DNA from 2 places in the Ructibacterium sp. SJQ-7 genome. Region 1 is predicted to be linked to the other one. Evidence: a T-box and tRNA genes for the amino acid it is inferred to sense, from the RefSeq annotation. Region 1 holds a T-box; the other holds one or more tRNA genes.

Evidence for each region. The T-box of region 1 lies ahead of thrS (threonine--tRNA ligase). A T-box ahead of a tRNA ligase gene usually reads a tRNA of that ligase, here a tRNA-Thr.
Region 2: it has a tRNA-Thr gene. The T-box ahead of thrS (threonine--tRNA ligase) is inferred to sense a tRNA for this amino acid. The anticodon was not compared.

The regions. Positions count from the first base shown of each region.
Region 1 covers NZ_CP195193.1:274,039-290,025, reverse strand. Annotated here, with positions in the region: gene thrS (threonine--tRNA ligase) at 1-1,715, opposite strand, end outside; T-box leader at 1,778-2,007, opposite strand; gene uvrA (excinuclease ABC subunit UvrA) at 2,044-4,866, opposite strand; gene ACSAMO_RS01340 (hypothetical protein) at 4,882-5,262, opposite strand; gene uvrB (excinuclease ABC subunit UvrB) at 5,264-7,228, opposite strand; gene ACSAMO_RS01330 (Asp23/Gls24 family envelope stress response protein) at 7,250-8,065, opposite strand; gene ACSAMO_RS01325 (redox-sensing transcriptional repressor Rex) at 8,078-8,716, opposite strand; gene ACSAMO_RS01320 (alpha/beta hydrolase) at 8,874-9,671, opposite strand; gene ACSAMO_RS01315 (DUF4340 domain-containing protein) at 9,674-11,053, opposite strand; gene ACSAMO_RS01310 (GldG family protein) at 11,050-12,456, opposite strand; gene ACSAMO_RS01305 (ABC-2 transporter permease) at 12,468-13,172, opposite strand; gene ACSAMO_RS01300 (ABC transporter ATP-binding protein) at 13,156-14,124, opposite strand; gene aspS (aspartate--tRNA ligase) at 14,422-15,987, opposite strand, start outside.
Region 2 covers NZ_CP195193.1:861,582-877,568, reverse strand. Annotated here, with positions in the region: gene galT (galactose-1-phosphate uridylyltransferase) at 1-281, shown strand, start outside; gene ACSAMO_RS03860 (helix-turn-helix domain-containing protein) at 351-719, shown strand; gene ACSAMO_RS03855 (IS3 family transposase) at 653-1,555, shown strand; gene ACSAMO_RS03850 (hypothetical protein) at 1,617-2,678, opposite strand; gene greA (transcription elongation factor GreA) at 2,937-3,410, shown strand; gene ACSAMO_RS03840 (YkvI family membrane protein) at 3,497-4,555, shown strand; tRNA gene ACSAMO_RS03835 (tRNA-Pro) at 4,661-4,737, shown strand; tRNA gene ACSAMO_RS03830 (tRNA-Val) at 4,746-4,821, shown strand; tRNA gene ACSAMO_RS03825 (tRNA-Thr) at 4,850-4,925, shown strand; tRNA gene ACSAMO_RS03820 (tRNA-Tyr) at 4,962-5,046, shown strand; tRNA gene ACSAMO_RS03815 (tRNA-Thr) at 5,107-5,182, shown strand; tRNA gene ACSAMO_RS03810 (tRNA-Tyr) at 5,222-5,306, shown strand; gene ACSAMO_RS03805 (leucine-rich repeat domain-containing protein) at 5,583-6,218, shown strand; gene ACSAMO_RS03800 (LCP family protein) at 6,451-7,812, shown strand; gene rimP (ribosome maturation factor RimP) at 7,964-8,422, shown strand; gene nusA (transcription termination factor NusA) at 8,441-9,466, shown strand; gene rnpM (RNase P modulator RnpM) at 9,472-9,726, shown strand; gene ACSAMO_RS03780 (L7Ae/L30e/S12e/Gadd45 family ribosomal protein) at 9,723-10,025, shown strand; gene infB (translation initiation factor IF-2) at 10,060-12,543, shown strand; gene rbfA (30S ribosome-binding factor RbfA) at 12,585-12,923, shown strand; gene ACSAMO_RS03765 (DHH family phosphoesterase) at 12,936-13,895, shown strand; gene truB (tRNA pseudouridine(55) synthase TruB) at 13,907-14,776, shown strand; gene ACSAMO_RS03755 (bifunctional riboflavin kinase/FAD synthetase) at 14,790-15,692, shown strand; gene glmU (bifunctional UDP-N-acetylglucosamine diphosphorylase/glucosamine-1-phosphate N-acetyltransferase GlmU) at 15,715-15,987, shown strand, end outside.

The sequences.
Region 1 (15,987 bases):
GCTTTGATAAATTCATCTATTGCCATAGCACCCTTGTCGCCCTCTTTTCTTGAACGAACAGATACAGTGTTATTTTCAATATCCTTATCACCGACAACAAGCATATAAGGTACTTTTTCAAGCTGTGCCTCACGAAGTTTATAACCAAGTTTTTCACTTCTGTCATCAACTTCTACACGCAAAATACCGTTTGCCTCAAGCTGTTTCTTAATTTCATATACATAATCAAGATGTCTGTCTGCAATAGGCAAAAGCTTGATTTGTACAGGAGCAAGCCATACCGGGAATGCACCTGCATACTTTTCGATAAGAAGTGCAAGTGTTCTTTCGTAACAACCGATTGATGTTCTGTGAATAATATACGGATTTTTCTTAGTACCGTCTTTATCAACGTATTCCATACCGAATTTCTCGGCAAGCATTTGGTCGATTTGGATTGTTACAAGGGTATCTTCTTTACCATGTACATTCTTAATTTGAATATCAAGTTTCGGACCGTAGAATGCAGCCTCACCGACACCGACTTTATAATCAATGTTAAGGTCTTTCAAGATTTTCTCCATTGTATCTTGTGCCTCGTTCCACTGTTCTTCTGTACCGATATACTTTTCTCTGTCGTCAGGATCCCATTGTGAGAAACGATATGAAACGTCTTCGATTAATCCAAGAGTTGTAAGCATATAGTTTGTAAGTTCAAGACAACCCTTAAATTCTTCTTCAAGCTGTTCAGGTGTACACATCAAGTGTCCCTCTGAAATTGTGAACTGACGTACACGGATTAGTCCGTGCATTTCACCGGACGCCTCATTTCTGAAAAGTGTCGATGTTTCATTAAGTCTCATAGGCAAATCTCTGTACGAACGACCTCTGTTTAAAAACGCTTGATACTGGAACGGACAAGTCATCGGACGAAGTGCAAATACTTCCTTATCCTTTTCTTCATCGCCAAGTACGAACATACCTTCTTTATAGTGATCCCAGTGACCTGAAATTTTATACAAGTCGCTCTTTGCCATTAGAGGTGTCTTTGTAAGCTGCCAGCCACGTTTTTGTTCTTCATCTTCAACCCATCTTTGAAGTAATTGAATTACTCTTGCACCCTTTGGAAGCATAATAGGAAGACCTTGACCGATATAATCAACTGTTGTAAACAATTCAAGTTCACGTCCAAGCTTATTATGGTCACGTTTTTTTGCCTCTTCAAGCTGTTCAAGATGTGCCTCAAGGTCGGCTTTATTTAGGAAAGCAGTACCGTAAATACGTTGTAACATCTTGTTTTTCTCATTACCTCTCCAATATGCGCCTGTTGCACTTAAAAGTTTGTATGCTTTAACCTTGCTTGTGTAATTTACGTGAGGTCCTGCACATAGGTCAACAAAATCGCCTTGCTTATAGAAAGAAATTGTAGCATCTTCGGGTAAATCGTTAATCAATTCAACTTTGTATGGCTCATCTTTCATTAATTCAAGAGCCTCTGCTCTCGGCAATTCAAATCTTTCGATTTTAAGGTTTTCTTTAGCGATTTTTTTCATTTCTTTTTCAAGAGCTTCTAAATCCTCAGGGGTGAAAGTATGCTCTGTATCAAAATCATAGTAAAAACCGTCATCAATAGCCGGACCGATAGCAAGTTTTGTATCCGGATAAAGTCTTTTTACAGCCTGTGCAAGTATATGCGAGGCTGAATGTCTTAGTGTTTGTAGTTCATTCATTTCCATTTTTATTAGTCCTTTCTTTTTATAAACTAAAAACACCCCTAAAGTACGGATAATATCCATACCTTAGGGGTGCATAAATATACACGGTTCCACCCTAATTACAGCATATAAGCTGTCACTTAGTTCGTCCTTGTTTCGTAAGGAATACGGCAAAACTTACTTAATATAAATTGTTCAGTCCGCAGCTCCGAAGTGGTATTCACATCAAACCCATCAAAGAACGCTTACAGCCCATGACGTTCTCTCTCTTGTGATTTTTGCTTAATGCTACTGTCTTCATCTACGCTTTAAAGTTATTCTAACACTCTTTTTTTATTTTGTCAAGGTTTTATTCGAGCATTTTCTTTAAATATTTTCCGGTATAAGATTTTTCAACCTTTGCAACCTGCTCAGGCGTACCTGACGCAATTACGGTACCACCGTTATCGCCCCCCTCAGGTCCCATATCAATAATATAGTCTGCGGTTTTTATAACGTCAAGGTTGTGTTCGATTACAACAACGGTATTACCGCCTTCAACAAGTTTATCAAGCACTTCCGTAAGTTTGTGAACGTCAGCAGTATGAAGTCCTGTTGTAGGCTCGTCAAGAATATAAATCGTCTTTCCTGTACTTCTCTTTGAAAGCTCCGTTGCAAGTTTAACACGTTGTGCTTCACCGCCTGACAAAGTTGTTGAACTTTGACCAAGTTTGATATATCCAAGACCGACTTCCTGTAAAGTTTCAAGTTTTCGCTTTATCTTCGGAATGTTTTCAAAAAATTCAACACCCTCATCAACCGTCATTTCAAGCACTTCATAAATATTTTTACCTTTATATTTAACTTCAAGAGTTTCTCTGTTATATCTCTTGCCCTTACATACCTCACACGGAACGAATATATCCGCCAAAAAGTGCATTTCTATCTTTTTTATACCGTCACCGCTACAAGCTTCACAACGTCCGCCTTTTACGTTAAAGCTAAAACGTCCTGATTTATAACCACGCACTTTTGCCTCATTTGTAGATGCAAAGACTTCACGAATATCACCGAAAACGTTTGTATATGTTGCCGGATTTGAACGTGGTGTTCTTCCAATCGGCGACTGGTTTATATCAATGATTTTGTCAAGCTGTTCTATGCCCTTTATCTCTTTATGTGCGCCGGCATGAGTTCTTGCGCGATTTAAAACGTGAGCAAGTTTTTTGTAAAGTATTTCATTTACCAATGACGACTTACCCGAACCCGAAACACCTGTGACGCAAGTCATAACACCTGTCGGTATTTTTACGTTGATGTTTTTAAGATTATTTTCTTTTGCACCACGTACTTCAATCCAACCTGTCGGTTTTCTGCGTTCCTTAGGAACTTCGATTTTAAGTTCACCGCTAAGATATTTACCTGTAATCGAACGAGGTGATTTAATCAAATCTTCAACGGTACCCTCTCCTACGAGTTCACCGCCGTTTACACCCGCTCCCGGACCGATGTCGACAATATAATCTGCGGCATACATTGTATCGGTGTCGTGTTCAACAACAATTACAGTATTACCCAAATCACGAAGATGCTTAAGTGTTTCGATAAGTCTGTCATTGTCACGCTGATGAAGTCCGATACTCGGCTCGTCAAGAATATACAGCACTCCCATAAGTCCCGAACCTATTTGAGTTGCAAGACGTATTCTCTGTGCCTCACCGCCCGACAAAGTTCCTGCCGAACGTGACAATGAAAGATAATCAAGACCTACGTCAAGCAAGAATTTAAGTCTTGCCTTGATTTCTTTCAAAATCTGTTCGCCAATCATTTTTTCACGGTCGGTAAGTTCCAATGAATTTACAAAATCCATTTCTTTTTGGATAGACATAGTTGTAAATTCATATATATTAACTCCGTTAATTGTAACCGCAAGTACTTCATCATTAAGTCTTGCGCCGTGACATTTCGGACAGGTTACGTCATTGACGTAACGTTCAATGTCGTTCTTTACATAATCGTATGTGTTGGCATTATAACGTCTTTCAAGGTTTGTTATAACGCCTTCAAACGGTGCACTGTATTTACCGCTGCCGTAACTGCGTTCATAATTCATAGGAATGTTTGTATCGCCTGTTCCGTAAAGAATAATGTCTTGTATATCTTTAGGCAAATCTTTATACGGTGTATTTACGTCGAATCCGTAGTAATCTGCAAGGGCAGTAAAATACATATAAGCCATCGAATCTTTTTTGTTTGCAGTTGCCCAGCCTGTTGCTGAAATAGCACCGTTTATTATACTTAAATTTTCGTCTGCTATAACAAGGTTGGGGTCGATTTTAGACAACGCCCCCAAACCGTCACAATTATCACACGCACCGTATGGATTATTGAAAGAAAACAATCTCGGAGTAAGCTCCTGTAAGCTGATACCGCAATCGTCACACGCAAAATTCTGACTGAAAGACATAATCTCTCCGCCGATAACCTCGACAAGCACAACATCACCTGTCAATGCAATGGCTGTTTCAAGTGAATCGGTAAGTCGCTGAACAATATTTTCACGAATAATCAATCTGTCTATGATAATTTCTATGTTGTGCTTTTGCGTTTTCTTTAACTCTATCGGCTCGCTTAAATCATATTGTTCACCGTCGGCCTTTACACGCACATATCCGCTTTTTCTTGCATTTTCAAATACTTTTTTATGCTCACCTTTTTTACCGCGTATGACAGGCGCAAGGATTTGAATTTTTGTACCTTCGCCCAATGACATAACTTTGTCAACAATTTGGTCTATACTCTGTCTTTGAACCTCTTTACCGCATTTAGGGCAATGCGGTATACCGATTCGGGCATACAAAAGTCTTAAATAATCGTATATTTCGGTAACTGTACCGACTGTTGAACGTGGATTTTTTGATGTTGTTTTTTGGTCGATACTGATTGCAGGCGACAAACCGTCAATATAATCTACATCAGGCTTTTCCATTTGACCGAGAAACATTCTTGCATATGACGACAGTGACTCTACATATCTTCTTTGTCCCTCTGCATAAATTGTATCAAACGCCAAAGATGATTTACCGGAGCCAGAAAGTCCCGTAAGTACGACAAGCTTTTCTCGCGGTATTTTTACATCGATATTTTTAAGATTATGCTCTCTTGCACCTTTAATTATAATATCCTTTTCCATTGATTTACCTCTGTTTTACTGTAAATAGCACGTTCCGCATTCTTTATATCTCTGCTGAACGTCCTTTCTTTCATCCATAGCAATTTTAAAATCTTCCATCATTGATTGAGCAAATATTTTTTCGATCAGCGGATGTTCGGAATAAATTAAAGTCGCTTGATTTATCACTTCAATTCTTTCCGATTCGCCGAATTCACGAATGTCGATTATCTCAACATTTTTGCTTGTAACCTCTTTTATTTGCTGTTCTACATTATATATTTCCTGCATTTTTATATTTCTATCACAAAAACATATAAAATCAAGTAGATTATCGTTTTCAATCATATATATAACAGGAGTGAGAATGTTTTTTGAAATTATCTTAACAAGCTTATTTTTAAGCTCATAATCCATTTTATTCACTCATTTCTTTTTCTAATTTTCGTATTCTGTCACGCAAAGCCGCGGCTTCTTCAAATTCAAGATTTTCAGCCGCTTTAATCATCTTAGCCTGAAGCTCGGCAATGGTCTTTTCGTAATTTATGATATTTTCTTCTGCGGTTTCGGTATCGTCCTCAATAGGCTTTAATGATTCTATAATATCTCTGATGTCTTTCTTAATTGTCTTTGGTATTATGCCGTGTTCTTCATTAAACTTCTGCTGAATACCTCGACGTCTGTCTGTTTCGTCAATCGCCTTTTTCATTGATTTTGTAACCGTATCGGCATACATAATAACTTGTCCCTCACTGTTACGCGCGGCACGACCGATAGTCTGAATAAGTGACATTTCACTTCTTAAGAAACCTTCTTTATCCGCATCAAGTATCGCAACAAGTGCAACTTCGGGTATGTCAAGTCCTTCTCTTAAAAGGTTAATTCCGACAAGTACATCAAATTCACCCATACGCAAATCTTTGATAATTTCTGCACGTTCGATTGTCGATATATCGGAGTGCATATAACGAACTTTAATACCTACACCGGTAAGATAATCGGTCAAATCCTCCGCCATACGTTTTGTAAGCGTTGTCACAAGCGTTCTAAAGCCTTGTTCGGTACGCTTATTAATTTCACCGATAAGGTCATCAATTTGATTTTCGGTAGGTTTAATTGTTATTTTAGGGTCAAGAAGTCCTGTCGGTCTGATAACCTGTTCCGCAACAACCGTTGAATGTTCTTTTTCATAATCTGACGGTGTCGCACTTGTGAATATTACCTGATTTAATCTATCTTCAAATTCTTCAAATTTCAAAGGTCTGTTATCAGCCGCACTCGGTAAACGGAAACCGTATTTAATAAGCGTTTCTTTTCTGGCTCTGTCACCGTTATACATCGCACGCACCTGCGGTATTGTAACGTGTGACTCGTCTATAATCATAAGATAATCATCAGGAAAATAGTCAAGCAACGTATACGGTGCACTTCCCGGAGCACGACCGCTTATATGTCTTGAATAGTTTTCTATACCTTGACAAAATCCTATTTCCTGCATCATTTCTATATCGTACATTGTACGCTGTTCGATTCTTTGTGCTTCGATAAGTAAATCACGTTCTTTGAAATACTTAACCTGTTCACGCATTTCAGCCTCAATTCCGGCAAGTGCCGCAATCATTTTTTCGTTGGTTGTAACATAGTGAGAGGCCGGAGATATAACTGCGTGTTGCCTTACACCTACAATTTCACCTGTAACTACGTTTACTTCGCAAATACGTTCTATTTCGTCGCCGAAAAACTCGACACGAATAGCGTTTTCACCGTTATTGGACGGAAATATTTCCACCACGTCACCTCTGACGCGAAACTTGTTTCTGACAAAGTTAATATCATTTCTTTCATATTGCATTGAAACAAGTTTTTTTAGAAGCTCATCTCTGTCTTTTACCATTCCTACACGCAAAGAAAGCATAAGATTTTTATAATCTTCAGGATCGCCCAAACCGTATATGCAAGATACACTTGCTACGATTATAACGTCCTTTCTTTCAAGCAAAGCAAATGTGGCACTGTGACGTAGTTTATCTATTTCATCATTGGTCAGTGAATTTTTCTCGATAAACGTATCGGTTTGCGGAATATATGCCTCTGGTTGATAATAATCGTAATACGACACGAAAAATTCAACACAGTTATTTGGAAAAAATTCTTTAAATTCACTGCAAAGCTGTGCGGCAAGGGTTTTATTATGAGCAAGTACAATGGTAGGTTTGTTCACTTGTGCAATGACATTTGCCATAGTGAAAGTTTTTCCCGAACCTGTTACACCGAGCAAAGTTTGGCATTTCTCGCCTTTTTTTATTCCGTCAACAAGTGTTTGAATTGCCTGCGGCTGATCTCCTTGTGGTTTAAATTCAGAAACGAGTTCAAATTTATCCATACAGCTTCCCCTTCTTAATGGTTATTTCCTTAGATTTTTAACAAGTATATTTATTCTTCTTGCATTTATCGACGTATATTGTTCAACATTATTTCTGACTGCAAGCTGAATATTTTTACATACAGAAAAAATATCACAGCCATATTGTAAAATGACTGTCATATCTATATGTACACCGTGTCCTGTTTTTCTTAGGTTTATATTTTGCACCTTAATTAGCCCGTCGATCTTTTGTGCCTCATGTATTGCTATTGAATTTATAACATTATCTGAGATAATATAGTCACCCATATAACTGAATGTGGGTCTGACGATTGATTTATCAGCCTCGGCGGTTGTTATTTCCGAATCAAGATTTTTTTGAAATCTTCTTAACGGATGCAAGAAATATCCTGAAAATTCCTTCTTTATTTCAAATGTCGGAACAGGAATAACGTGTTTCCCTTCAACTGTACGCATTCTAAGTGCCATATTCATTTCTTCGGGTGTTGCAACATCCTCTATTCTTATAATTTGTTCAACCTCATGAACACCGATATTTTTAGCAATTTTATTTACCATTCCGTCAGATGTACCCAAAATCATAAGGCACTTAATCTTATTCCTTTTCAGAACTTTTTTTATTTCATTTACCTGCGACGGATTCATAAAAAGTGCGTGTTTAACAGACGCAATTTTTGTCGGTTCTTTTTTGGCAGATGTGCCGGCTATAACTTTTCCGTGAGAAATAAGCAAGCCGTCATCAATTATAGCGTCAGCTCCATATTGCTGCGAAACCATAACACTTCTGTAACTCTTTCCTGTTCCACTCGGACCTACAAATGCGATAACTCTCATAATTATAACACCTTAATTCTGATTTTGCTTGATTTTGTATGACAATGTCATAAGCGGATCTGAAAGGTGAACGTTTTCCACCGCTACGTCCTTATCGAATTTAAGTTCGGTATACGAAAAGTTCATAAGACCTTTAACTCCGCAATTAACCAATTTTTCAGCCGTTTTCATTACTGCCGCTTTCGGTACGGTAAGAATTCCGATGTCAACTCTATGCGAATTCAAAAATTCCTCAAGCTTATCTATTGACATAACTTCTATACCGTTGATTTTTGTACCAATTATATTAATGTCATTATCAAAAATGCCTACCAGTTTAAAGCCTCTTTTTTCAAACGTATCGTGACTTGCCAATGCTCTGCCGAGATTACCGGCTCCGACTATAACAGTAGTATCTCCGTCATTAAGTCCTAATATGTCACCGATTTCGTTATAAAGATGTTCGACATTATAGCCGTATCCCTGCTGACCGAAACCGCCGAAATAGTTAAAATCCTGTCTGATTTGTGATGCAGTCACGTTCATTTTTACGCTAAGTGCATTTGAGGAAATACGCTTTATATCCTGCTTTAAAAGTTCGCCCAAATATCTGTAATAGCGTGGCAGACGTTTAACTACGACCGTAGGAACTTTCTTTTCATTTTCACTCATGTCCTCTAAACCCCTTGTTAATTATATAACATTTATTATATCACACTCATTTCGTTTTGTATAGTCTTTTTAAATGTATTTTTTTGTATTTTGACATTTTACACATATAAAAAAATGTCACAACAAGCCGATACTGACTTATTGTGACATTAGTTACTTAAATTAAATCATTAAGTTTTATCCATTTTTCAAGAGAATCTTTCCACTGTGCAACGTGCGGTATACTGTCTGCCAAGCCCAAGCCGTGAGAACCGATTGGGTATATGTGCATTTCATACGAAACTTGCACTTTGCTTAGTGCGTCGGCGTACATCAAAGAATTTTCTACCGGTACTGCCTGGTCTGATGATGTATGCCATATAAATGTAGGCGGTGTATTAGGTGTGACGTGTTTATAAAGCGACATAAGCTCTTTATCAGAATGTAATGCTCTTTCACCTATCAAGTTTTTTCTTGAACCGTCATGTCTGTATTCGAACATATCTATTACAGGGTAACACAAAATTGTCGCATCAGGCTTACAGCTTTCTTTATCTATTTCATCTGTATCTTCATACATTTTCTTATCATAATGAACAGAAACAGAGGCCGCCAAATGTCCACCGGCACTTGAACCCATAACTGCAATTTTATCCTTATCAATGCCGTATTTGTCGGCGTAATATCTGACATATTTAACAGCACGCATTGCGTCACTTATTTCTGCCGGATGTTTGTACGGTGCAACTCTGTATTCAACCACAAATGCAGTAAGACCGATTGACTGCAACCACTTAGCATATGCAGTACCTTCGTGGTCGGCTCTTATTACATAGCCACCACCCGGAAAAATAATAACAGCACCTTTTGAATTTGCAGGATATGCCGTTATAGTCGGTTTTCTTACCGCTGTTTCATCAGCCTCTATAAATTCTTCGTTCCAATAAGGAATCACGTCATTCCATAAATTCTCCATAATTAATCTCCTTGCTTTTCCGGATTTTCAACATAAGTATTGAATAAATCCATAAATTCATTAAGCTTACTTTTCTTGATTGTAAATTCTGTTTTACCGTTGCGGATTAAAGCACAGTACAAATCATCAATACTCTTAAATTCGATTTCTGTATCAGAACTGCTCTTGATACCTTTATATTTTATTTTCATAACGGTATCGCCGAGTGTTTCGTCTTTATATACTCCGTCAACCGCCAAACCGACAATGCTCTTGTATATTGCTTGTGTTATCTTTGTATCAACCTTTTGACCGTCAAGCACAAAAGTCATATCCGAATCGTTATGAGTTATGTCAATCGTATGTTCTGCTCCGTTATACTCTACCGTTACACTCTTAACTTCCGAAATATCAACAAGCGCCTGCAATTTACTTACAATGTTGTATGACGAGTCATTCGCAAAAGATATAATGTCCGATGAAACTTTAAATACCTGTTCCTTATATTTTACATAAGTCATATCACCGTCTGTGCGACCTATTGTAAGTGTTTCGGTATATTCTTCGCCGTATTTGCCTGTTGAATTGTCGTAAGGCTTAACAGTTATCATTAAAACAGGCGACTTTTCACTGAAACCGCCGTCAGCATTTTCAATCGGTGTAGTAAGTGAAATTTCCTCTATCGGAGCAAGTATTTTGTTATCGATATAATCATCATTGGCACCGCTCTGATAAGGCTGTACCATTTCCCATACATTATTTGTGTTGTTATTTATATTGCTTAATATTCTGATTTCAATAGTTTCATCACTGCGGACAATTTTAATGTCATTAATATTGTCAATATTAATGCTGAAACGATTGAATTCTTTATAATAGCTGATAGGCTTTTTTAAAGTATCAACTTTAAAATCATACATTGTATAGACAGTATTATCGCCGTCTTTCATCACAAAATATTCTCCGAGTGTCGGACTTAAATCACCGATAATCATTTTATCAATCTGACCGTTTTTCTTTTCAACTGTAACAGTGACTTGCGGATTGTCAAGTCCGTATTGTGATAAATCAGCCGGATTTTCTTCAATCTTGTTTTTTGATGACAATGTTGAAATTGTACCGACAAGCGCACTGGCTTTTGAAGAATCTATTTCAGACGCATCCATATCATTTACGGACCATTCCGAATCGCCTATACTTTTTACTGTAATTGTACCGTTTTCACTCTCTGACTTTACAGATAAAATATCGGTTGTATCAGCTGAATAGATACTGTATAAATCATCGGTTGTATCAACATTATTATCTTTTGACGTGTCAATATTACTTATAACAATCGTTCCGACAATAAGCACTATAATCACTGACGCGGCTATAATTATGCTTTTCGTTGTTTTACTCATAGATTTCTCCTTTTTATCCAAATTACAAGTCCGATTATTAATACGGTAATCGGTATTATAATTACAACAAATGCAAAAATAATTTTTTGACCTAAATCAGATAATGTAATAACATTATTTACAAGTGTTTTTTCATCTACGGTAAAGCTTTCTTCGTTACCTATCATAAAGTTGGTCAAATTCATAAAATAATCATAGTTTGCAAGTCCGTAATTATTTGTAAGTGTTGTTTCGTCTATGGTTAAAAGCATAGTATTTCCCGATACATAAACCGATGAGGCGTGTTTTGCATCTACCGAAAGTTCGCTGACCGGATATTCGCCGTCCTGCTCGCCGCCGACTTTTGAAACATTTTCATAATTTGAAGTCGTGTATGCTTTTTCTGAACTTGTCAAAACAGGTGTAACAGATATATCGCCATTTGATTCAAATTCTTGAGTTATCAATCTTGAATATGGGAAATATGCCAAAGTTCTTTGATTGTCTATTATACTGTCGGTAAATTCATATGATTTTACGTTCGGCACGACAAGACTCATCGAACTTCCGCTCAACGAAACGGATTTTGATGTGTCTGTTTCAATTACAAGGTTATCGCTTACACCTATGCCCCATGATGATTTTAGATAGTCATACAAGTTAGTAAGATTTTTTGAATCGACATCAAGATAAACTTGTATATTACCGCCTTTTTGCAAATAAGAATCAAGTTTTGTGATTTCTTCTTTTGAAAAATCGGCCGTCGGTTTTGCAACAATCAACATATTTGCGTCTGACGGTATATCATCGGTCAATGTATTAACTTCTCCGACTTCAAAGTTTTCTGATTCAAGTTTAGTTTTTGCACCGTCAACAGCTATCTCATTATGTCCTTTTATTAGGTATGCCTTTTGTTGTGTTTCGCTTGATACATACTTTAATGCCGAAGTTATTTTATTTTCAACATTAAGTGATGTATACTGTCCTGTTTGTGCATTTACTCCGTACAATTCAGTCATAGTATATGTTTTAAACTTATCTCCGCCGTCAACAATGACAGAATTTGATTGCAGACTTTTGCCGTCAGTAACGTATTTCTTGCCAAAAGTCGGGTTAGATGTCATATTAATATTTGTAACATTGATATTTTTATTTGCGGTGGCATATTTATCAAGCACCGTACGAATATTTCCGTCTTGTTCCGATTCACCGGCAAGAATATATATATCAACAGGAGTATCATAATTTTTAAGATACTCTTTTGTTTTATCTGAAAGTTCGTACATTTTATTTGACGTAAGGTCGATTTTTAAAGGTAATTTGTTGTTAAGCACGCTGACAAATACGTTTACAACAATAACCAAAACAACCGCTATTGCAATAGCAACGGAAGATACAAATTTATATTTTTTTACGTTATTCATTACATATCCTCCTATCTCATTCTGCGTCTTTCAAATACCATAACGGTAAAGAATAAGAACAGACCGGTGATGCTTAAATAATAAATTATCGGTTCAAAGTTAAGGATTCCGAGAGTAAAATCCGAAAATCTTTGTACAGGCGATAACCACAAAAGAATTTTTACAATTATTTCGTTTGAAACGTTTGACGCAACCGAGCCTAAAAGCAATGTAAAAATCAATACACCGTAAGTGGCAACTGCAGCGACAATCTGACTTTCCGTAATAGATGACATAAACGCACCGATAGCAAGTATTGCCGAACATAGCAGTATAAAGCCGACATAACAGCTTATTGTTTCCGCAATCGGCAAATTACCCGTAAACGCTAATATAACAGGATAAATAAGTGTTATAAGCACACCTACCATAAATATTCCAAATGCCGCAAGATACTTACCGAAAACTATTTCTTTTGTAGATATAGGTGCGGTCAGTAATAATTGGTCTGTCTTTTGCTTTCTGTCCTCTGAGAACAATCTCATTGTCAATAACGGCAACAAGAACAACGCCCAGTTATTGACGATTGAAAAGAAATTAGTCATTCTTGCAGTCATAAATCTGATATTTACAACATAGAACATTACTCCTGTTAAAAGAAGAAAAATAGTTAAAAATACATAACCGAGCATTGATGTAAAATACGAATTGAATTCTCTGTTAAATATCGCTTTCATTTGTATTTTCCTCCTTTTCTGACGTATTGTCAGTAAGTTTTAAGAATATATCCTCCAAAGACGGCTCGATTTCTTTTTGCATTAATATCGGTATTTCATTTTCCGCGAATGCAAAGAACATTTTTTTCTTTTCTTCTGCCGCCATTGCGTTATCAAATTCAAAATCATACGAATCATTTTCAGATGAAACACAGGTTACATTTGATATGCCGTCAAATGAATTTAGGATATTTTCGGCTTTTTTCCTATCGCCTGATATTCTGAACAACATTTTTTTATTATCACCAAGCTTATCCGAAAGATTTTTCGGTGTATCTTCTGCAACAAATTTGCCTTTATTTATAATAATTACTCTGTCACAGACTGCACTTATTTCGCTTAATATATGCGAACTTAAAATTACAGTCTTTTCTTTTCCGAGTTCCTTAATAACATTTCTTATTTCGATAATCTGCTTAGGATCAAGACCAACTGTCGGTTCGTCAAGTATAAGAATTTCGGGATCTCCGATTAAAGCACCTGCAAGTCCCACTCTTTGACGATAGCCTTTTGACAAATTGGCAATTTTTCTGTTTTTAACATTATCAATCTTCACCATATCAATAACTTGCTGTATATGACTCTTTTCATCCTCGGTCTTGATTTTCTTCAATTTATATACAAATTCAAGATAATCCCACACTACCATATCAAGATAAAGGGGTGGTATTTCAGGCAAGTATCCTATTTTCTTTTTCACTTCAATAGGATTTTCTAAAATATCATAGCCGTCAATATTAACAGAGCCGTCTGTATATGAAATATATCCGGTGATAATATTCATAGTTGTTGATTTTCCCGCACCATTAGGACCTAAAAATCCAAGAACTTCACCTTTTTTTACATTAAAACTAATATGGTCGAGTGCATATTTATCACCGTATTTTTTTGTTAAGTTTGAAATAGTAATCACTTAAAACTCTCCGTTTCACAGATTAATTTGCAGACTGCCGAGAAATCAGTTCGTATTTTGAAAAAACAAACTCGTCAGCGTACATTTGTACGGCAGAGTTTATTTTTTCAAAAAGTGCATAGGCAAGCCTATCAATATAGGCTTGCCTGCTATTTTTTTGATAAATTAAATCATACAAATTTGAATAACACTTCTGCACGTTCCGGACAATTTGCCAACAGTCTTAGAAGCTGAAAATTCGGCTCCTATTTTAAGGTTATTATACAATAACGTTATTAAATTATTATGAACACATTATTAATTTTCTTTCTTTTCAGGTATTATGCTTATTGAAAGTTCCTGTAATTGTTCTTCGTCAACAACATTAGGAGCTCCCGACATAAGTTCTGACGCATTTTGTACCTTAGGGAATGCTGTTACATCTCTAAGACTGTCATTACCTGTCATAATCATTGCAAGTCTGTCAAGACCGATACCCATACCGCCGTGAGGTGCGGCACCGTATTTATATGCCTCTACAAGGAAACCAAATTTAGCCTCGATTTCTTCATCAGAAAGTCCAAGTGCCTGGAACATTTTTTGTTGAAGTTCGTAATCTGTAATTCTGATTGAACCACTTGAAAGTTCTGTACCGTTAAGGACAAGGTCATATGCCTTAGCCGTAACTTTACCCGGATCAGTATCAAGATATTGAATACACTCGTCCATAGGCATTGTAAACGGATGGTGCATAGCAAGCCACGAATCTGTATCTTCGTCATATTCAAAGAATGGGAATTCAGTAATCCAAAGGAAGTTAAATCCTTCAGGAATTATATCAAGCTGCTTTGCAACCTTTAATCTAAGTGCGCCAAGTACAGGAAGTGTTACTTTATTCTTATCTGCAACGATAAGTACAACGTCACCCTTTTGAGCGCCTACTTTATTTAATATTGCGTCAAGTTCGCCTTCACCCAAGAATTTTGCAAATGCACAAGTCGGTTCATCATCAACCCAACGAACAAAAGCAAGCCCTTTTGCACCTATTCCCTTTACGTATTCCGTAAGTTTGTCGATTTCTTTTCTTGTAAGCGTCTTTGCCGCGTCTTTTGCAACGATTGCTCTTACCGAGCCGCCGTTTTCGATAGCCGAAGTAAACACGCCGAAACCGCAATTCTTAACAAGTTCTGAAATATCGCATATTTCCATACCGAAACGAGTATCAGGCTTATCTGAACCGTAACGTTCCATAGCGTCTTTATAAGTAAGTCTTGGAAGTGGTAATTCTACGTCAACATCAAGAACTTCCTTAAACAATCTTTGTATAAAGCCTTCGTTCATTTCAAGAATATCCTCAACATCAACGAATGACATTTCAAGGTCAATTTGCGTAAATTCAGGCTGTCTGTCTGCTCTTAAATCTTCATCTCTGAAACATCTTGCAAGCTGAATGTATCTGTCAAATCCTGCAATCATCAAAAGTTGCTTGTACATTTGAGGTGACTGCGGAAGTGCGTAAAACTTTCCGTGATGTACTCTTGACGGAACAAGGTAATCTCTTGCACCCTCAGGAGTTGACTTAATCATCATCGGTGTTTCGATTTCTATAAAGCCGTTTTCATAATAATAATCTCTTGCAACTTTTGCAATCTTACTTCTCATAATCAAGTTATCCTGTAAAACCTTTCTTCTAAGGTCAAGATAACGATATTTCAATCTTAATTCTTCGTTTACGTTAGTATCGTCAACAATTTCAAAAGGAGGTGTCTGAGCCTTTGCCAACACTCTCAAATCTTTTACGTCAATTTCAATATTACCTGTTTTAATTGCTGTATTCTTGCTTTCTCTTTCACGAACAACACCTTTTGCCATAAGTACATATTC
Region 2 (15,987 bases), 590 kb from region 1:
AGATATTAAAGGAAACAACAGGTACATTCGACAGTTTGTTTGATTATAAGTTCCCTTATATGATGTGTATGTATCAAAACCCTGTAAACGGTGAAGATGTATCTGATTATTACCACTTCCATATCGCATTCTATCCGCCGATGAGAAGTGCAGATAAGATTAAATATAACGCATCTTCTGAAACAGGTGCTTGGGCTCACTGTAACACAACTGCTCCTGAAGCAATGGCTGTTGAACTTAGAGCGGCACATGAAAAGTTTCTTAAGAAAATGAACGGCTAAACCGAAAGAGTCTGTCGACAATTTGATATGCACCCCAAAAGTTAGACACTTTTGGAGGTGCATATTTTTATGGCAAAGAAAGGGCAAAAATATAGAAAACACTCGCCAGAATTCAAACTATCTGTTATAATGGATATGCGAGAAAACCATTTGGGTATAATGGAAACAGAGAGAAAATACGATGTTAAACATGATGTAATATCGAAATGGGAACGCATATTCTTGGAAGAAGGAGCCGAAGGTCTGATGAAAGAAAGACGAGGTAGAGCCAGTAAAGTAGATGGAATAGCAAAAGGTCGTCCACCCAAACTTGATAAGAAAATTGAAGAAGATTTAATTGCCGAAAATCAGCGATTAAGAATGGAGAATGAATACTTAAAAAAACTCAGTGCCTTAGTTCGGAAAAGAATGTTAAAAGAAGAGAAAAAGCAGCAATAGTCAATGAATTAAGGCAAAAATATCCGTTAAAAGACTTGCTGCAATTATCAGGTTTAGCCCGTAGTACCTTTTATTACTATATACAACATCCAATCAAAGATAAATACAAGAAAGAGAAACAAGAAATACTATATATATTTTTAGCTAATAAAGGCAGATACGGCTACCGCAGAATCTTAATTGTATTAAGACAAAAAGGATATACAATTAACCATAAAACTGTGTTGAAACTGATGAAAGAACTTAATCTCAAAGGAAAACAACGCAAAAACAGTAAATATCGTTCATACAAAGGAGAAATCGGCAAAATAGCCGACAACTTACTTAAAAGAGAATTTACAGCTACAAAACCTTTTGAAAAACTAGCAACTGATGTAACTGAATTTAAAGTGTGTAATGATAAAGTATATTTGTCACCTGTAATGGATTTGTATAATCGAGAAATTGTGTCATACTCAATTTCATTAAGTCCAAATTTGCAGCAAATTAGAGAAATGCTTGATGGTTTATTCAAAAAGCTGCCCGCTAATGCGAAACCATTATTCCATTCTGACCAAGGTTGGCAATACCAACATTCGGAATATCAACGTTTACTGTCAGAACACAATATTGTACAAAGTATGTCTAGAAAAGGAAATTGTATGGACAACGGTGCGATGGAAAACTTCTTCGGAAGATTGAAAGTTGAAATGTTTTATGGTGAAAAATTTGAAAGTGTCAAAGCTTTCATAGATGAATTAAAAAGATATATTGATTATTACAACAATGAAAGAATTTCTTTAAAGCTAAAAGGAATGAGTCCGGTACAATACCGAACTCATTCACAAGCAAGTTAATATTTAATTTTGTCTAAATTTTGGGGTTCACTTCAATTTATCGACAGACTCATTTTTTTGTTTAAAAAGTGTCACATACACAAAAAGTCGGTTTATAACCGATAGTGTTTTCAAAATCGCTTTTAATCATATTTATTGCATAATCGACCTTATCTTCTTCAACGATTGCCCAAATACCTTTATCCTGACATCTTGCGGCGGCTATGCCGTCTGTGTTGCGTGCAGTATTTGCAAGGAATTTATGTTCTGTGCCAATATCCCAAAAACGTTCCATGGATTGTTCCGAATTGTTTATTTCGCGGAAAAGTGTTTTTATATCACATCGTTTTAATGCGGCGGAAACGGTATTAATGCGTGTATTTTCGGTGGATAGGTGATACATATATTTAGCCGCTTTGCTGTTTTTAAACGATGATTTTGCGGTGCTCAGTATTTCGGGCGTCAAGTCTGATATTGAATTGATGTGAGGGTATAATCTTCGTATTTCGGACATAGCATATTTAATGTGCTTTGAATGGTTGCTTAACGGTTCTGTGCAGTGTGCGGTAAGAATTTTGTAGCCGGAAAGCGGCAACGGCAGGTTTTTCGGCTCACCACTGTTCATAAGTGTACAGTAGCCTTTTTTAGAAAAAAGTACGGCGAGATAAGGCGTTAAATCGTCGTTTAATGCACATATTGCGGCGGTTTCAAGAGGGGTGAGTTCTATATCACTTACTTGCATAAGTGATTTTATCAGTGTAGCCGAAAAAGCGTGTTTTGAGGATATAAAATTCGGTATTGTGTTATTGTACAGTATTTCCGCACCTTTTAAACCGCTGTTTTCAAGTGCGTGTATTAACTCGGCAAAGAATTTTGTTTTGCCTTTAAAAAGGTCTGTGGACGTGCCGAAAGGGTATTGCAGACATTTGTCTGTGGTGGTGCTTTCAATTTTTACATAGTTGCCGCCGCTTTTTCGTGCGAACATTTCAACTCGCATTGATAATGTACAGCATAACGACGGTGCAGTGGGTATATCTGTGTGTCCGAGAAGCGTGCATAATGCACCGTATGAGGTGTAGTGAAGAAATTTGCCTGATGTTTCGTACCGCTTGTAAAAGTCCTCTTTTAAAGTGAGAAAATTCAAAAAAATCACTCCTTTTTATTAGCTTGCCCATAATTTTGAATTAAATTCATTGTTGATTGAAGTGAGAGTGCGTAGGGGGCGACAGATGGTCGCCGGTACGAAGCATATGTGATTGGTGTAACTCTAACGTCAATATTCATATATTTCCGTTTGTATGCGGTACAATTAGTGTTAAAATCCCAATACAGCTTGACAATTCACTCAAAAAAAGTTATAATAGTTAAATCGTAAGTGAAAATAAGAGAGGAATGACATAAAATGGCTGATGAAAAGGAATTTGTTTTAACACGAGAAGGTAAATTGGAACTTGAAAACGAACTTGATACTTTAAAGAATGTCACAAGAAAAGAAGTATCCGAAAAAATTAAAGAGGCTCGTTCATTTGGTGACCTTTCGGAAAATGCCGAATATGATGAAGCAAAAAATGAACAGGCAGAAGTAGAGGCAAGAATTAACGAAATCGAATATATGCTTAAATATGCAAGAGTTATTGACGATGAAGAAATCAAGTCAGACGTTGTAACTCCGGGTTCAAAGGTTGTTCTTGCAATATTCGGCGGTGAAGAAAAGTACACAATCGTCGGTTCAACAGAGGCTGATCCTTACAAGAACAAGCTGTCATACGAATCACCTATCGGTGCGGCTTGTCTTAACAGAGCGGCAGGCGAAACTGTAAAGGCAAACACTCCGGGCGGTGAGATTGAATTTAAAATTCTTTCTATTGAAAAATAATCAAAAAATAATTTAATAAGAAATTTAAGTGCGGTATTTGAATACCGCACTGTTTTTTTGCATAAATTTTCTTAGGGGGTGAGGCTATGAGGAATATACGGAATATTTTAAGCGTCGTATGCGGTTATGTGGCGGCGGTTATCGGTGCGGGTTTTGCGTCGGGACAGGAGATTATAAGCTTTTTTGTGAAATACGGAAAATACAGCATTATAGGTGTATTGCTTTCGTGTATTATTTTTTCGGTGTTTGCGTATGCGGTTTTATCGGTGTGTGTAGAAAAAAATATAGAAACTTATTCGGATTATCTGAACAATTTTTTTAGATATAATATAAGAAAAATTGTCGAAATTATAACTTTACTTTTTGCAATATCCACAGTATGCGTTATGACGGCGTGTGCAGGGGAAATGTTTTTTATATTGTTCGGAATTAAAAAAATATTCGGCGCAATTATTTTTAATGCAGTATGCGGAATGATATTTTTTATGAACAATAAAAAAATTATGGGGATAAATTCGATTTTGGGTGCAATAATAATTTTCGGTATCATTTTTTGTTGTTTCTATATATTGAGATTTCGAGAACATCAAGTTTTTTCAAATGAAGTTAAAATGACTGTTTCAAGTATTTCATATGCCGGATACAATCTTATAACAACAGGTGCAATTCTTGCGGGTATGAGCCGTTTTTTGCAGGACAGGAAAGATGCGGCACTGGCAAGCGTTATGTCCGGAGTGGTGCTGTTTGTTATGATGTTACTTATATGGACTGTGCTTGAAATATATTACGGCAAAATAAATCTCGGAGAAATACCTATGCTCACAATGGCTCTCAGACAAAACAAAGTGTTTGGGGCGATTTACGGAACAATGCTTTTCTTTGCGGTCATTACCACAGATGTATCAAACAGATTTAACGTACTTGACATAGCAAGCAGAAAAATAGGGAAGAATGTTGTTGTATTCTTTATGACTGTAATTGCGGTTGCTATGAGCGGTGCGGGTTTTTCTAAAATTATAAATACAGCTTACAGACTTTGCGGTTACGGCGGATTGGTGCTTGTTTTCTATGTTATTTATAATTTTATAAAAAATATGAATAAAGTAGAAAATGAACGTAAAAATGAGAATACAAAAGTAAAATAAGCAAAAAAGGAATATAATCGACTGTAATCGAGGTTTACAAAACTAAATATCTTTGCTATTATATACAAGTCGTTTGGCGAGAGCGAAACGGCAGAGAACATACGTCGGGATGTAGCGCAGTTTGGTAGCGCATCTGGTTTGGGACCAGAGGGCCGCAGGTTCGAATCCTGTCATCCCGACCAAAAAGTATGGGAGTTTAGCTCAGCTGGGAGAGCGTCTGCCTTACAAGCAGGATGTCACAGGTTCGAGCCCTGTAACTCCCACCACTTTTTAAATAATGTTCTTAAATATGATGCTGGTGTAGCTCAATTGGTAGAGCAGCTGATTTGTAATCAGCAGGTCGCGGGTTCGAGTCCCATCACCAGCTCCACAAACAGGGATAAGCTTTTGTTTATCCCTAACACATGGGAGAGTTCCCGAGCGGCCAAAGGGGGCAGACTGTAAATCTGTTGTCTTCGACTTCGATGGTTCGAATCCATCCTCTCCCACCAAAAACCACTTCATATAAAGTGGTTTTTTTACCCCTAAGGGGTAGGGATAAAATTTAATATGCTGGTGTAGCTCAATTGGTAGAGCAGCTGATTTGTAATCAGCAGGTCGCGGGTTCGAGTCCCATCACCAGCTCCATAAAAAGGGATAAACTTTCGGGTTTATCCCTCATAGTTTGGGAGAGTTCCCGAGCGGCCAAAGGGGGCAGACTGTAAATCTGTTGTCTTCGACTTCGATGGTTCGAATCCATCCTCTCCCACCACATCAGAGCAAGCTGTATACAGCTTGCTCTGATTTTTTGTATAATATTGTTTTGAACGTTTTTGAACGGAATATTTGATATTTTTCTTTGATTTGGTTTCGCAAATTTGGTGTATTTTTGAATGCAAAATAAAACAAAATTTTTTGTAACAATTTGTAACAACTTCTTAAATCATTTAAACAATTTTGTAAGTCTGTTGTTGTTGTAATAAATATTCATACGGCGTATAATAGACTTATAAAGAGAACAGGAAATGAATGAAAGGGAGTGTCAAATATGAAGAAGAAAATGTTAGTTGCGGCGCTTATGCTTATAGTTATGATGACTCAAATCAGTGCATTCGCTTCATCATATGCGACATATGCCGTTCATAATGAGAAAGCTGTTCTGAAAGCTGCGGATAATCTCGGCGAATATGCTGTAATACCAAAGGAACTTGAAGGTGTGACGGTAGAGGGAATTGGAGCGGATGCCTTTAAAAACAACAAAGAGTTGAAAGGTATAGAAATTCCCGAAACAGTGTCATATATCGAATGGGGAGCATTTGAAGGTTGCGATAATCTTACTGATATAAATATACCTCAAAATGTGATGAAGATTGAAGATATGACATTTGCTGACTGCACAAGCCTTGAAAACATCAAGTTACCCGAAAAATTACAGGAAATCGGAGTGAAAGCATTTTCAAATACAGATTTAAAGGAAATCGTAATTCCTGACGGCACGAAAGCCATAGATATAAAAGCATTTGAAAATTGCAAAAATCTTAAAACCGTAGTTTTGCCAAAGAGCGTTGAATACATTGCTGTCGGAGCGTTTGACGGCTGTGAAAAAGTCAACGTGAAATGTGTAAAAGGCACATATGCCGAAGAATATCTGAAAGCTAACAAAATTTCATATATTGCACATTAGTATAAAAATTTAATATGGGTTAATAATTAAAGGGTGGTATGGAAATATCACCCTTTTTGCGTGCTGATGAATTATCTGAAATGCAATTTGACTTTTGGATATGTATGTAAAGTTTACAAATAGTTTAAAAACATAAAGTGTTTTTTCTATTGACGAGAGTAAGTTTGAATGGTATAATTAAAATATATTGTATTTTTTTGAAACATAGATGAATATTTTTGGAGGTTACAGAGTGAAAGTTAAATTTAATGTAAAAAGATATTTTCAAGTGCTTGGAATATCACTCGCAGTGATTATTGCCGTGGCAGCTGTCTGTATGGGAATTGACTTTTCGGGCTCAAACAATGAGGAAGCAGTGGACAACACTTCGACTGTTGAGGCGGCAGACGGAAAGATAAACGTTTTACTTATGGGTGTTGACGTTGACGGCTTGAGAACAGACGCAATAATGCTTGCAAGTTTTGATACCGAAACAAAAGAGGTGAATATGCTCTCAATTCCTCGTGATACAAAAATGTATATAGGAAACCGTTATCAAAAAATTAACGCCGCACACGCATTTGTGGATGAAAGCGGAGAAATCGGCGGTGCGACAGCAACTTGTGAGGCGGTAACGAGAATAACGGGTATTCCGATAAATTACTATGTTGATTTCAGCTTTGACGCTGTTGCTCACGTTATAGACGAACTTGGTCCTATTGAATTTACAATTCCGGATCTTTACGGCGACGGTGTAGGTATGGTATATGATGACCCTGTACAGAGTCTGCATATAAATCTTCCGCCGGGAGATTATCAGATGAACGGTCAGCAGGCTGTATGGCTTATGCGTTACAGACACGGTAATGTCAATCCGTCAACCGGTGTATTTAAAGGTTATGTAAACGGTGACAGTGACAGAGTTGAAATGCAGCAGAAATTCCTGAAAGCTGTTGTAGACCAAAAGGTTAATGCATCTTTGATTTTGAAAATTCCTTCAATATTCAAGGATATAAGCTCTGAAATTAAGACAAACTTTACAGTAAGTGAAGTTATTAAGTATTCAAAATATTTGGCTGATTTCTCAAGCGTGAATATTCATTCGTATTCATTGCCTGGTGAATATAGTTCAGATTCAGCGAACGGCGACGTTTGGATACCTAATATGGACGAAATCAGAACGATGGTACAAGATGTGTTCGGTTATCCTGCAGATAATATCACAACGGACAATCCTAAAAATGCTACAAGAGAGAGCGGTAGTTCTTCATCAAGCGGTATATCTTCAAGCTCGTCAAACACTTCGAATTCATCAAATTCATCAAATTCATCGAACTCAAAAAGCAGAAGTTCAAATTCATCATACAGTTCATCGGGAACTTCGGGTTCATCAAGCTCAGGTACCTCAAACAGTTCATCAAGCTCATCATCCGGTTCATCAAACTCATCATCCGGTTCGTCATCAAATCATGAAACGACCGAAGAAAGTACGGGAACATCAAGTTCTTCTCACGAGAGTACAGGCGAAAGATATGAATCAAGCGAAGAATCAAGTGGTGAATCTTCGAGTTCTGAATACAGTAGCAGTGAAAGCAATGACGGCAGCGATGAATAATAAAGATAAAATCACAAAAAAGTCTTGAAATTGTTGGATTTATGTGATATAATATCTTTTAAAGAGGAATATACTATATTCAGAAAGAGTGGGTTTACCCACTCTTTCATATTTATATGAAAAGATTTTTTGAAAAGTTACGGAGGTACAAATGGCTAACGGAACAGAAATCCGAGCACTTGAACTCGGAGAACAAATTGCACAGAAACAAAATGTATATATTGTTGATGTGACATACAAAAAAGCCGACGACACTTATTCGCTATGCTATTATATTGACAAAGAGGGCGGAATTGGTATAGACGAATGTGAATTGTTTTCAAAGGCAGTAGAGGAACTTCTTGACGCGGAAGATTTTATTGAAGAAAATTATACGCTTGAAGTTTCGTCACCGGGGGCAGACAGAAAACTTACAAAGGAACGTGAATTTCTTTATTATATCGGCAGAGAGGTTGACGTAAAGCTTTACAAAGCAGAAAAAGGCGTAAAGGAATTTACAGGCGTTTTAAAGGATTACAAGGATAAAACAGCATTTGTTGAACTTGATGGGGAAGTGAAAGAAATACCTGTTAAGCAAGCAGTTTATATAAGATTATCATTTAAGTTTTAGAGAGGAAGATTTATAAAAATGGAAAAGGGATTATTTGAGGTTCTTACGGAAATCTGTAACGAAAAGGGCATAAGTCAAGAAGTGCTTATAGACGCTCTTGAAGCGGCTCTTGTTGCGGCATATAAGAAAAACTTTTATTCAGCACAAAACGTTGAGGTTTCAATAGACAGAGAAAGCGGAACTGTAAAGGTATTTGCAAAGAAAGAAGTTGTTGACCTTGTATATGACGAATTTGAAGAAATTTCACTTGAGGACGCAAGAGCAATCAACGGTAATTATCAAATCGGTGATATGGTAAATATAGAAGTAACACCGAAAGATTTCGGCAGAATCAGTGCAATGACTGCAAAACAAGTTGTTACGCAGAGAATAAGAGAGGCTGAAAGAGGAATAATTTACAGTGAATACACCGAAAAGACAAATGACATAGTTTCGGGAACAATCGAGAGAATAGAAAAAGGAAACGTATTTATTGACATCGGCAAAATCGAAGCAATGCTGCCTGAAAAAGAACAGCCAATCGGCGAAACATATGAAGTAGGTCAAGTGCTTAAATGCTATGTGAGCGAAGTGAAAAGCGGAACAAAAGGTACACAGATTATAGTTTCAAGAACTCATCCGGGACTTGTTAAAAAGTTGTTTGAGGCAGAAGTACCTGAAATTGCCGAGGGTATTGTTGAGATAAAGAACATTGCGCGTGAGGGCGGTTCAAGAACAAAGATTGCCGTTTATTCAAACGATCCTAACGTTGACGCACAAGGTGCTTGTATCGGACCGAAGGGTATAAGAGTTCAGAATATCGGCGAAGAATTGAAGAATGAAAAGATTGATATAGTTAAGTGGAGCGAAGACCCTGCCGAATTTATTGCGGCAAGTCTAAGTCCAGCCAAGGTTATTTCAGCTGAAATCAACGAAGAGGAAAAGAGTGCACACGTTGTTGTACCTGAATATCAGCTTTCGCTTGCAATAGGCAGAGCAGGTCAGAATGTACGTCTTGCGGCAAGACTTACAGGCTGGAAAATAGACATCAGTGCGGAGGACTAATATATATGAAGCACATACCACAAAGGATGTGCGTTGCGTGCAGAAAAATGTATCCGCAAAATGAACTTATAAGATTGGTTCGTGACAACAAAACAGGTGAGATTAAATTCGACTGTGATAAAAAATTGTTCGGACGTGGTGCTTATATTTGCAAGAATATAGACTGTATTCGAAATGCGGAGAAAAAAAGAGGGATTGAGCGTCATTTTAAATGTGCCGTCCCAAAGGAACTATATAAAGCGGCGGAGGAATTGATTTGAACAACAAATTTTTAGGTATGCTCGGCTTGGCAAAAAGAGCCGGTAAGGTGCAGACAGGTGAAGATATATGTTCAAAAGCCGTTAAAAGCGGTGTTTCAAAGCTTATTATAGTAGCGTGTGACGCATCTGATAATACAAAAAAATCAATAACCGATTCATGCAAATTTTATAAAACGAAATTTGTTGAGGCGGGAAGTAAGGCGGAGCTTGGCAAGTTTACAGGAGCAGACAGCCGTGCGGTAGTTTCCGTGAATGACGACAATTTTGCGAAAGCAATTTTAGATAGATTAAACGACTAATCCCTCTGGGACATGGAGAAAGGGTGATGCAAATATGGCAGATAAGATAAAATTAGGTGAGATTTCAAAAAATCTAAAGATTACAAATAAGGATATAATAGCTAAACTTGCGGAATTCGGAGTAGAACTAAAGAGTTCGGCAAGCGTGGTTGACGAAGAAACTATCGGTTTGATTTTCGATATTTATACGGAGATGAACCAAGTTTCAGAGGAAGAAATTCGCGAAATGCGTGAGGCGGCTTTGAAGAAAGCAAACGAAGACGGCAATGACGAAGAAAAGCCGGCGAAAAAGCCTGCCAAGAAAACAAAAGAAAAGGCTGAAAAACCTGCTAAGAAAGAAGAAAAGAAAGCAGAAGAAAAAACTGTTAAAGAAGTTAAAAAGACTGAAGAAAAATCAGAGGTAAAAGCCGAAGTTAAGACTGAAACAAAGGCTGAAAAGAAAGAAGAAAAGCAAAAGCAAGAAAAGCATAAGAAAGTTGCAAAGAAACAGTCGGGTCAAAGAATTGACTTGAGCAATATCGACCATACCAATACGGAAGAAGAGTATGTTGTAAAGACAGAGGAAAAGAAACGTTATGTTGATACCCGTCAATCAACTGTTGAACTTGATACAATAGAATCCCGTGAACGTATTGAAGATATGGTTCCTGATAATATCAAGATGGATAAAAAGGGCGGTAAAGCTAAGAATAAAAAGGGCGGCAAAAACCGTCGTGAAAAGGAAAAGAACCAACAGCCTAAAAAGGAAATAAAGGCTAAGGTTATAACAGAGGTTGAAATCCCTGAAACAATTACGGTTGGTGAATTTGCGTCTAAGATGGGTAAGACATCGGCAGAAGTTGTTAAAAAACTTATGATGCTTGGAGTTATGGCATCACAAAACCAAGCTATCGACTTTGAAACAGCACAGCTTATCGGTGACGATTTCGGTATTGAAGTTAAACAGGAAGTTGTTCTTACAAAAGAAGATATGCTTATGATTGAAACCGAGGAAGAAGATAAGCCGGAAGATCTTGTTCCGCGTCCTCCTGTAGTTGTTGTAATGGGTCACGTTGACCACGGTAAGACATCACTTCTTGACGCAATCCGTGACACAAGCGTAACAGATACAGAGGCTGGCGGTATTACACAGCATATCGGTGCTTACAGCGTTAAACTAAACGACAGACTTATAACATTTCTTGATACACCGGGTCACGAAGCATTTACAACAATGCGTGCGAGAGGTGCACAGGTAACTGACGTTGCAATACTTGTTGTTGCGGCTGATGACGGTATTATGCCACAGACAATCGAGGCTATTAACCATGCAAAAGCGGCAGGTGTTACAATCGTTGTTGCAATTAATAAGATTGATAAAGACGGTGCTAACCCTGAAAGAGTTAAGCAAATGCTTGTTGAGTACGATCTTGTACCTGAAGAATGGGGCGGAGATACTGTCTGCGTTGAAATTTCGGCTAAAAAGAGAATTAACATTGACGGACTTTTGGAAATGGTACTTCTTGTTGCAGATATGCAGGAGCTAAAGGCTAACCCTAACAGAGATGCACAAGGTACTGTAATCGAGGCTGAAATCGATAAGGGCAGAGGTCCAGTTGCGACTGTTCTTGTACAGAACGGTACACTTAAAGTCGGTGATTTTGTAATTGCCGGAACAGCTGTCGGCAGAGTTCGTGCGATGGTAAACGATAAGGGCAGACGTGTTAAGACTGCACCACCGTCAACACCGGTTGAAATTCTTGGTTTGTCGGAGGCACCGTCGGGCGGCGACACATTTATGGTCGTTGAAAACGAAAAACTTGCACGTGACGTTGCTGAACAGAGAAAACAGGAACTTCAAGAAAATAAATTTAATCAAGTTGTTAAAGTATCGCTTGATAACTTGTTCAGCCAGATTGACGAGGGTAACATGAAAGAGCTTGACGTTATCATCAAGGCTGACGTACAAGGTAGCGTTGAGGCTGTTAAACAGTCACTTGAAAAATTGTCTAACGATGAAGTCAGAGTAAGAGCAATTCACGGCGGTGTAGGTGCGATTAACGAATCTGACGTAATGCTTGCAAATGCGTCAAATGCTATCATTGTCGGCTTTAACGTAAGACCTGACGCAGGTGCGCTTGCGTCTGCTGAACAGAATGAAGTTGATATAAGACTTTACAGAGTTATTTATCAGGCAATCGAAGAAATTGAGGCTGCTATGAAGGGTATGCTTGACCCTGAATTTAAGGAAGTCGTTATCGGTTATGCGGAAGTACGTCAGACATTTAAGGTGTCAAACGTGGGTACTATCGCAGGTTGTTATGTAACACAAGGCAAAATTCAGCGTAATGCTGAAATTCGTATCGTTCGTAACGGTATCATTGTTCACGAGGGTACTATAAATTCTCTAAAGAGATTTAAAGATGACGCAAAAGAAGTTGCGGAAAACTTTGAATGTGGTATCGGTGTTGAAAACTTCAACGATATTAAAGAGGGCGATACTATCGAATGTTTTGTTATGGAAGAAATAGAAAGATAGTTATTGGCTGAAATTCAGCCATTCATCGGAGAGGAATAAATATGGCAAGAATTGATAAAATCAATGAAGAAGTTAAGCGTGAACTTGCAAATATAATTCGTGAATTAAAAGATACGCGTATTCCACTTATGACGAGCGTTGTTACTGTAAATGTGACAAACGACTTGAGATATGCAAAGGCATATATTTCCGTTATGGGTGATGAAGAAACAAAGAAAAAAGCTATGCAGGGCTTAAAGAGTGCCGCCGGCTTTATAAGACGTGAATTGGGTAAACGAATTGATTTAAGATATACGCCGGAATTTGTGTTTGAACTTGATGATTCAATCGAGCATGGTGCAAATATCGAAAGACTTCTTAATAATATAAACAAGAAATAAAGGGGATTAGTTATGCAGGCTGTTATTGATAAGATAATGGAGGCAAAATCCGTAGCAGTGCTTACTCATTTGAATGAGGATCCGGATACAATCGGCTCATGCTTTGCATTTGCAAAGGTTATGAGAAAGTTGGGTAAAGAGGCGACCGTATATGTAAACGGAAGAATTGAGTCAAGATTGGCATTTATAGGTGATGATTATGTTTTGTATCAAGAGGGTATGAAACATAATCACGACCTTTGCGCGTGCATTGACTGCGGTGATTTGGGACGTATAGCAGAGAGAAAGTCCCTCTTTGAAGAAATAAATAATTCAATAAATATTGACCATCACTTAACAAACACTAATTTTGCCGATGCAAATTATGTTGACGGTAAAGCGGCTGCGGCAGGTGAAATTTTGTATGCTTTATTTGAAAAAATGGGCATTGAATTGGATAATGATATTGCCAAGGATTTGTATACGGCAATATGCTCCGATACGGGTTGCTTTAAGTACAGTAACGTTACGTCTAAAACAATGCGTACGGCGGCAAACCTTTTGGAATATGATTTTGACCATGCGGAAGTGGCAAGACTGCTTTTTGACAGTGAGTCGCTTGCGGCGGCGAAATTAAAAGCAGAAATTACCGAAAATATCAAGGAATATGCAGACGGTAAAATTAAAGCGGTAATTACCGATGAAAAAATCGGTGCAAAGTACGGAATGGGTAAGGAAGATATTCCGAATTTGGTTGATATTCCGAGAAGAATTGAGGGTACTGAAATTGCGGTTTGCATAAAACGTACAAACAACGGTTTCAGACTTAATTTGCGTTCAAACGGTAAAGCCGACGTTGCGGAAGTTGCAATGAAGTTCGGCGGCGGCGGTCATATTAAAGCGGCAGGTGCGACTTTGGATTTCGATTCAACCGAAAAAGCCGAAAAGGCTGTTATCGACGCTTGCAAAAGAGCTTTGGATAAAATAATTTAACGGAGATTATAATGAACGGTATAATTATAATAGATAAGCCTTTGGGACGTACTTCGCATGATATGGTTTATGTTATGCGTAAGATGACGGGTATAAAAAAGGTTGGACATACGGGAACGCTTGACCCTGAGGCAACGGGCGTACTGCCTGTTTGTATCGGCTCTGCAACAAAGGTTGCGGATATGCTTACTTTGTCGGACAAGTGTTACAGAGCTGAGCTTGTGCTTGGTATGACGACCGATACGCAGGACGCTGACGGTGAAGTGCTTACGGAGTGTGAAGTGACTTGCAGTGAAGATGAAATCAGACAAGCTATAATGAGCTTTGTCGGTGAAATCGAGCAGATACCGCCTATGTATTCTGCGATAAAGCAAAACGGCAAGAAACTTTACGAACTTGCAAGAAAAGGTATCGAAGTTGAGAGGAAAAGCCGTAAGGTGACGATAAATTCTATTGATATACTTGAAATTAACGGCGAACGTGTGACTATTGACGTTTCGTGTTCAAAAGGTACATATATCAGAACACTTTGCGAGGATATAGGTATGAAACTGCACGTCGGTGCGTATATGAACACATTAAGACGTACAAAAACAGGACCGTTTACGATAGAAGAAAGCCACACGCTAAAGGAAATCGAAATATTGAAAAACAACGGCGAGCTTGAAAAAATCATAATTCCCGTTGACAGAATGTTTGAGGAATATCCTAAAATTAAACTTAACCCAAAGCAAGTTAAAAGCGTTACGAACGGTGTACAGATGACGTACAGCGGTAAAGAGGGACAATCTTACCGCGTGTATGACGAAAAAAATAATTTTTTGTGTATATCAAAGATTACAGACGGCAAATTAAAACTTGAAAAATCTTTCTGGAATTAAGGGGGCGATATAAATGAAGATATTCCGTGATAAAACAGATTACGATGGTACGGTTGTTGCACTCGGAAATTTTGACGGACTTCATATCGCTCATATGACGATTATCAGAAACGGTATTAAATATGCAAAAGAAAACGGCTTAAAAAGCGGTGTGCTGTTGTTTGAAGAAAACACAAATGACGTTGTGGGGCATAAGATTGAGCTTATAACGCCGAATGAGGCAAAGTTGGAGCTTTTGGAACGTGAAAAGCCTGATTTTGTGTATATGGAGAAATTTGATAAGGAGTTTATGAAAAAAACTCCCGAAGAATTTGTACAGTATCTTGTTGAAAATCTTCATATAAAGGCTGTTTGTGTCGGATATGATTACAGTTTCGGCTACAAAGCACAAGGTGACGTCAAACTTTTAAAATGGTTTGGCGAGAAATACGGATTTAAAGTGTTTGTTACGGACGTTATAAAGCTTGACGGAAAAATCGTTTCGAGTACATACATAAGGAGCATTATAAAAGCCGGTGATATGGAAAAAGCGGAACGTTTTTTGGGCAGACGTTATTGCATTGAAGGCAATGTTGTGAAAGGTTTGCAGAACGGCAGAAAAATGGGTATTCCGACTGCGAATGTTGATTATGACGTGAATATGGCACTTCCCGAAGAGGGTGTTTACGCAGGTATAACGTATGTGCGTGGTAAGCGTTTGAAATGCGTTGTCAATGTCGGAAAAAATCTGACATTCGGTGCAAAAAAATTGACAGTGGAAAGTCATATCCTTGATTTTGACGAGGATATTTACGGAGAATATATACGCGTGAGTTTTGCGAAAAAACTTAGGGGTGTTATAAAATTTGACGGTGTAGATAAACTTATTGAACAGATACATCACGATATGGAAGTTACATCAAAAATGGATTTATAAGTGTTTTTGAGAGGAGTTATTTATGTTTACAAGTGTAATTTTAGCGGCAGGAATGGGAACAAGAATGAAGTCGAAAATGCCGAAGGTACTTCATAAAGTATGCGGTAAACCGCTTTCAAAGTGGGTTATTGACGCGTCTGAGGCAGCAGGTGCGGACAAGGTTTGCGCGGTTGTCGGTCATAAGGCTGAAACGGTTAAAGAGGTACTCGGCGATGTGTGCAAATTTGCGTTGCAGGCTGAACAAAAAGGTACAGGTCACGCAGTTATGCAAGCTATCGACGTTATAAAAAATTCA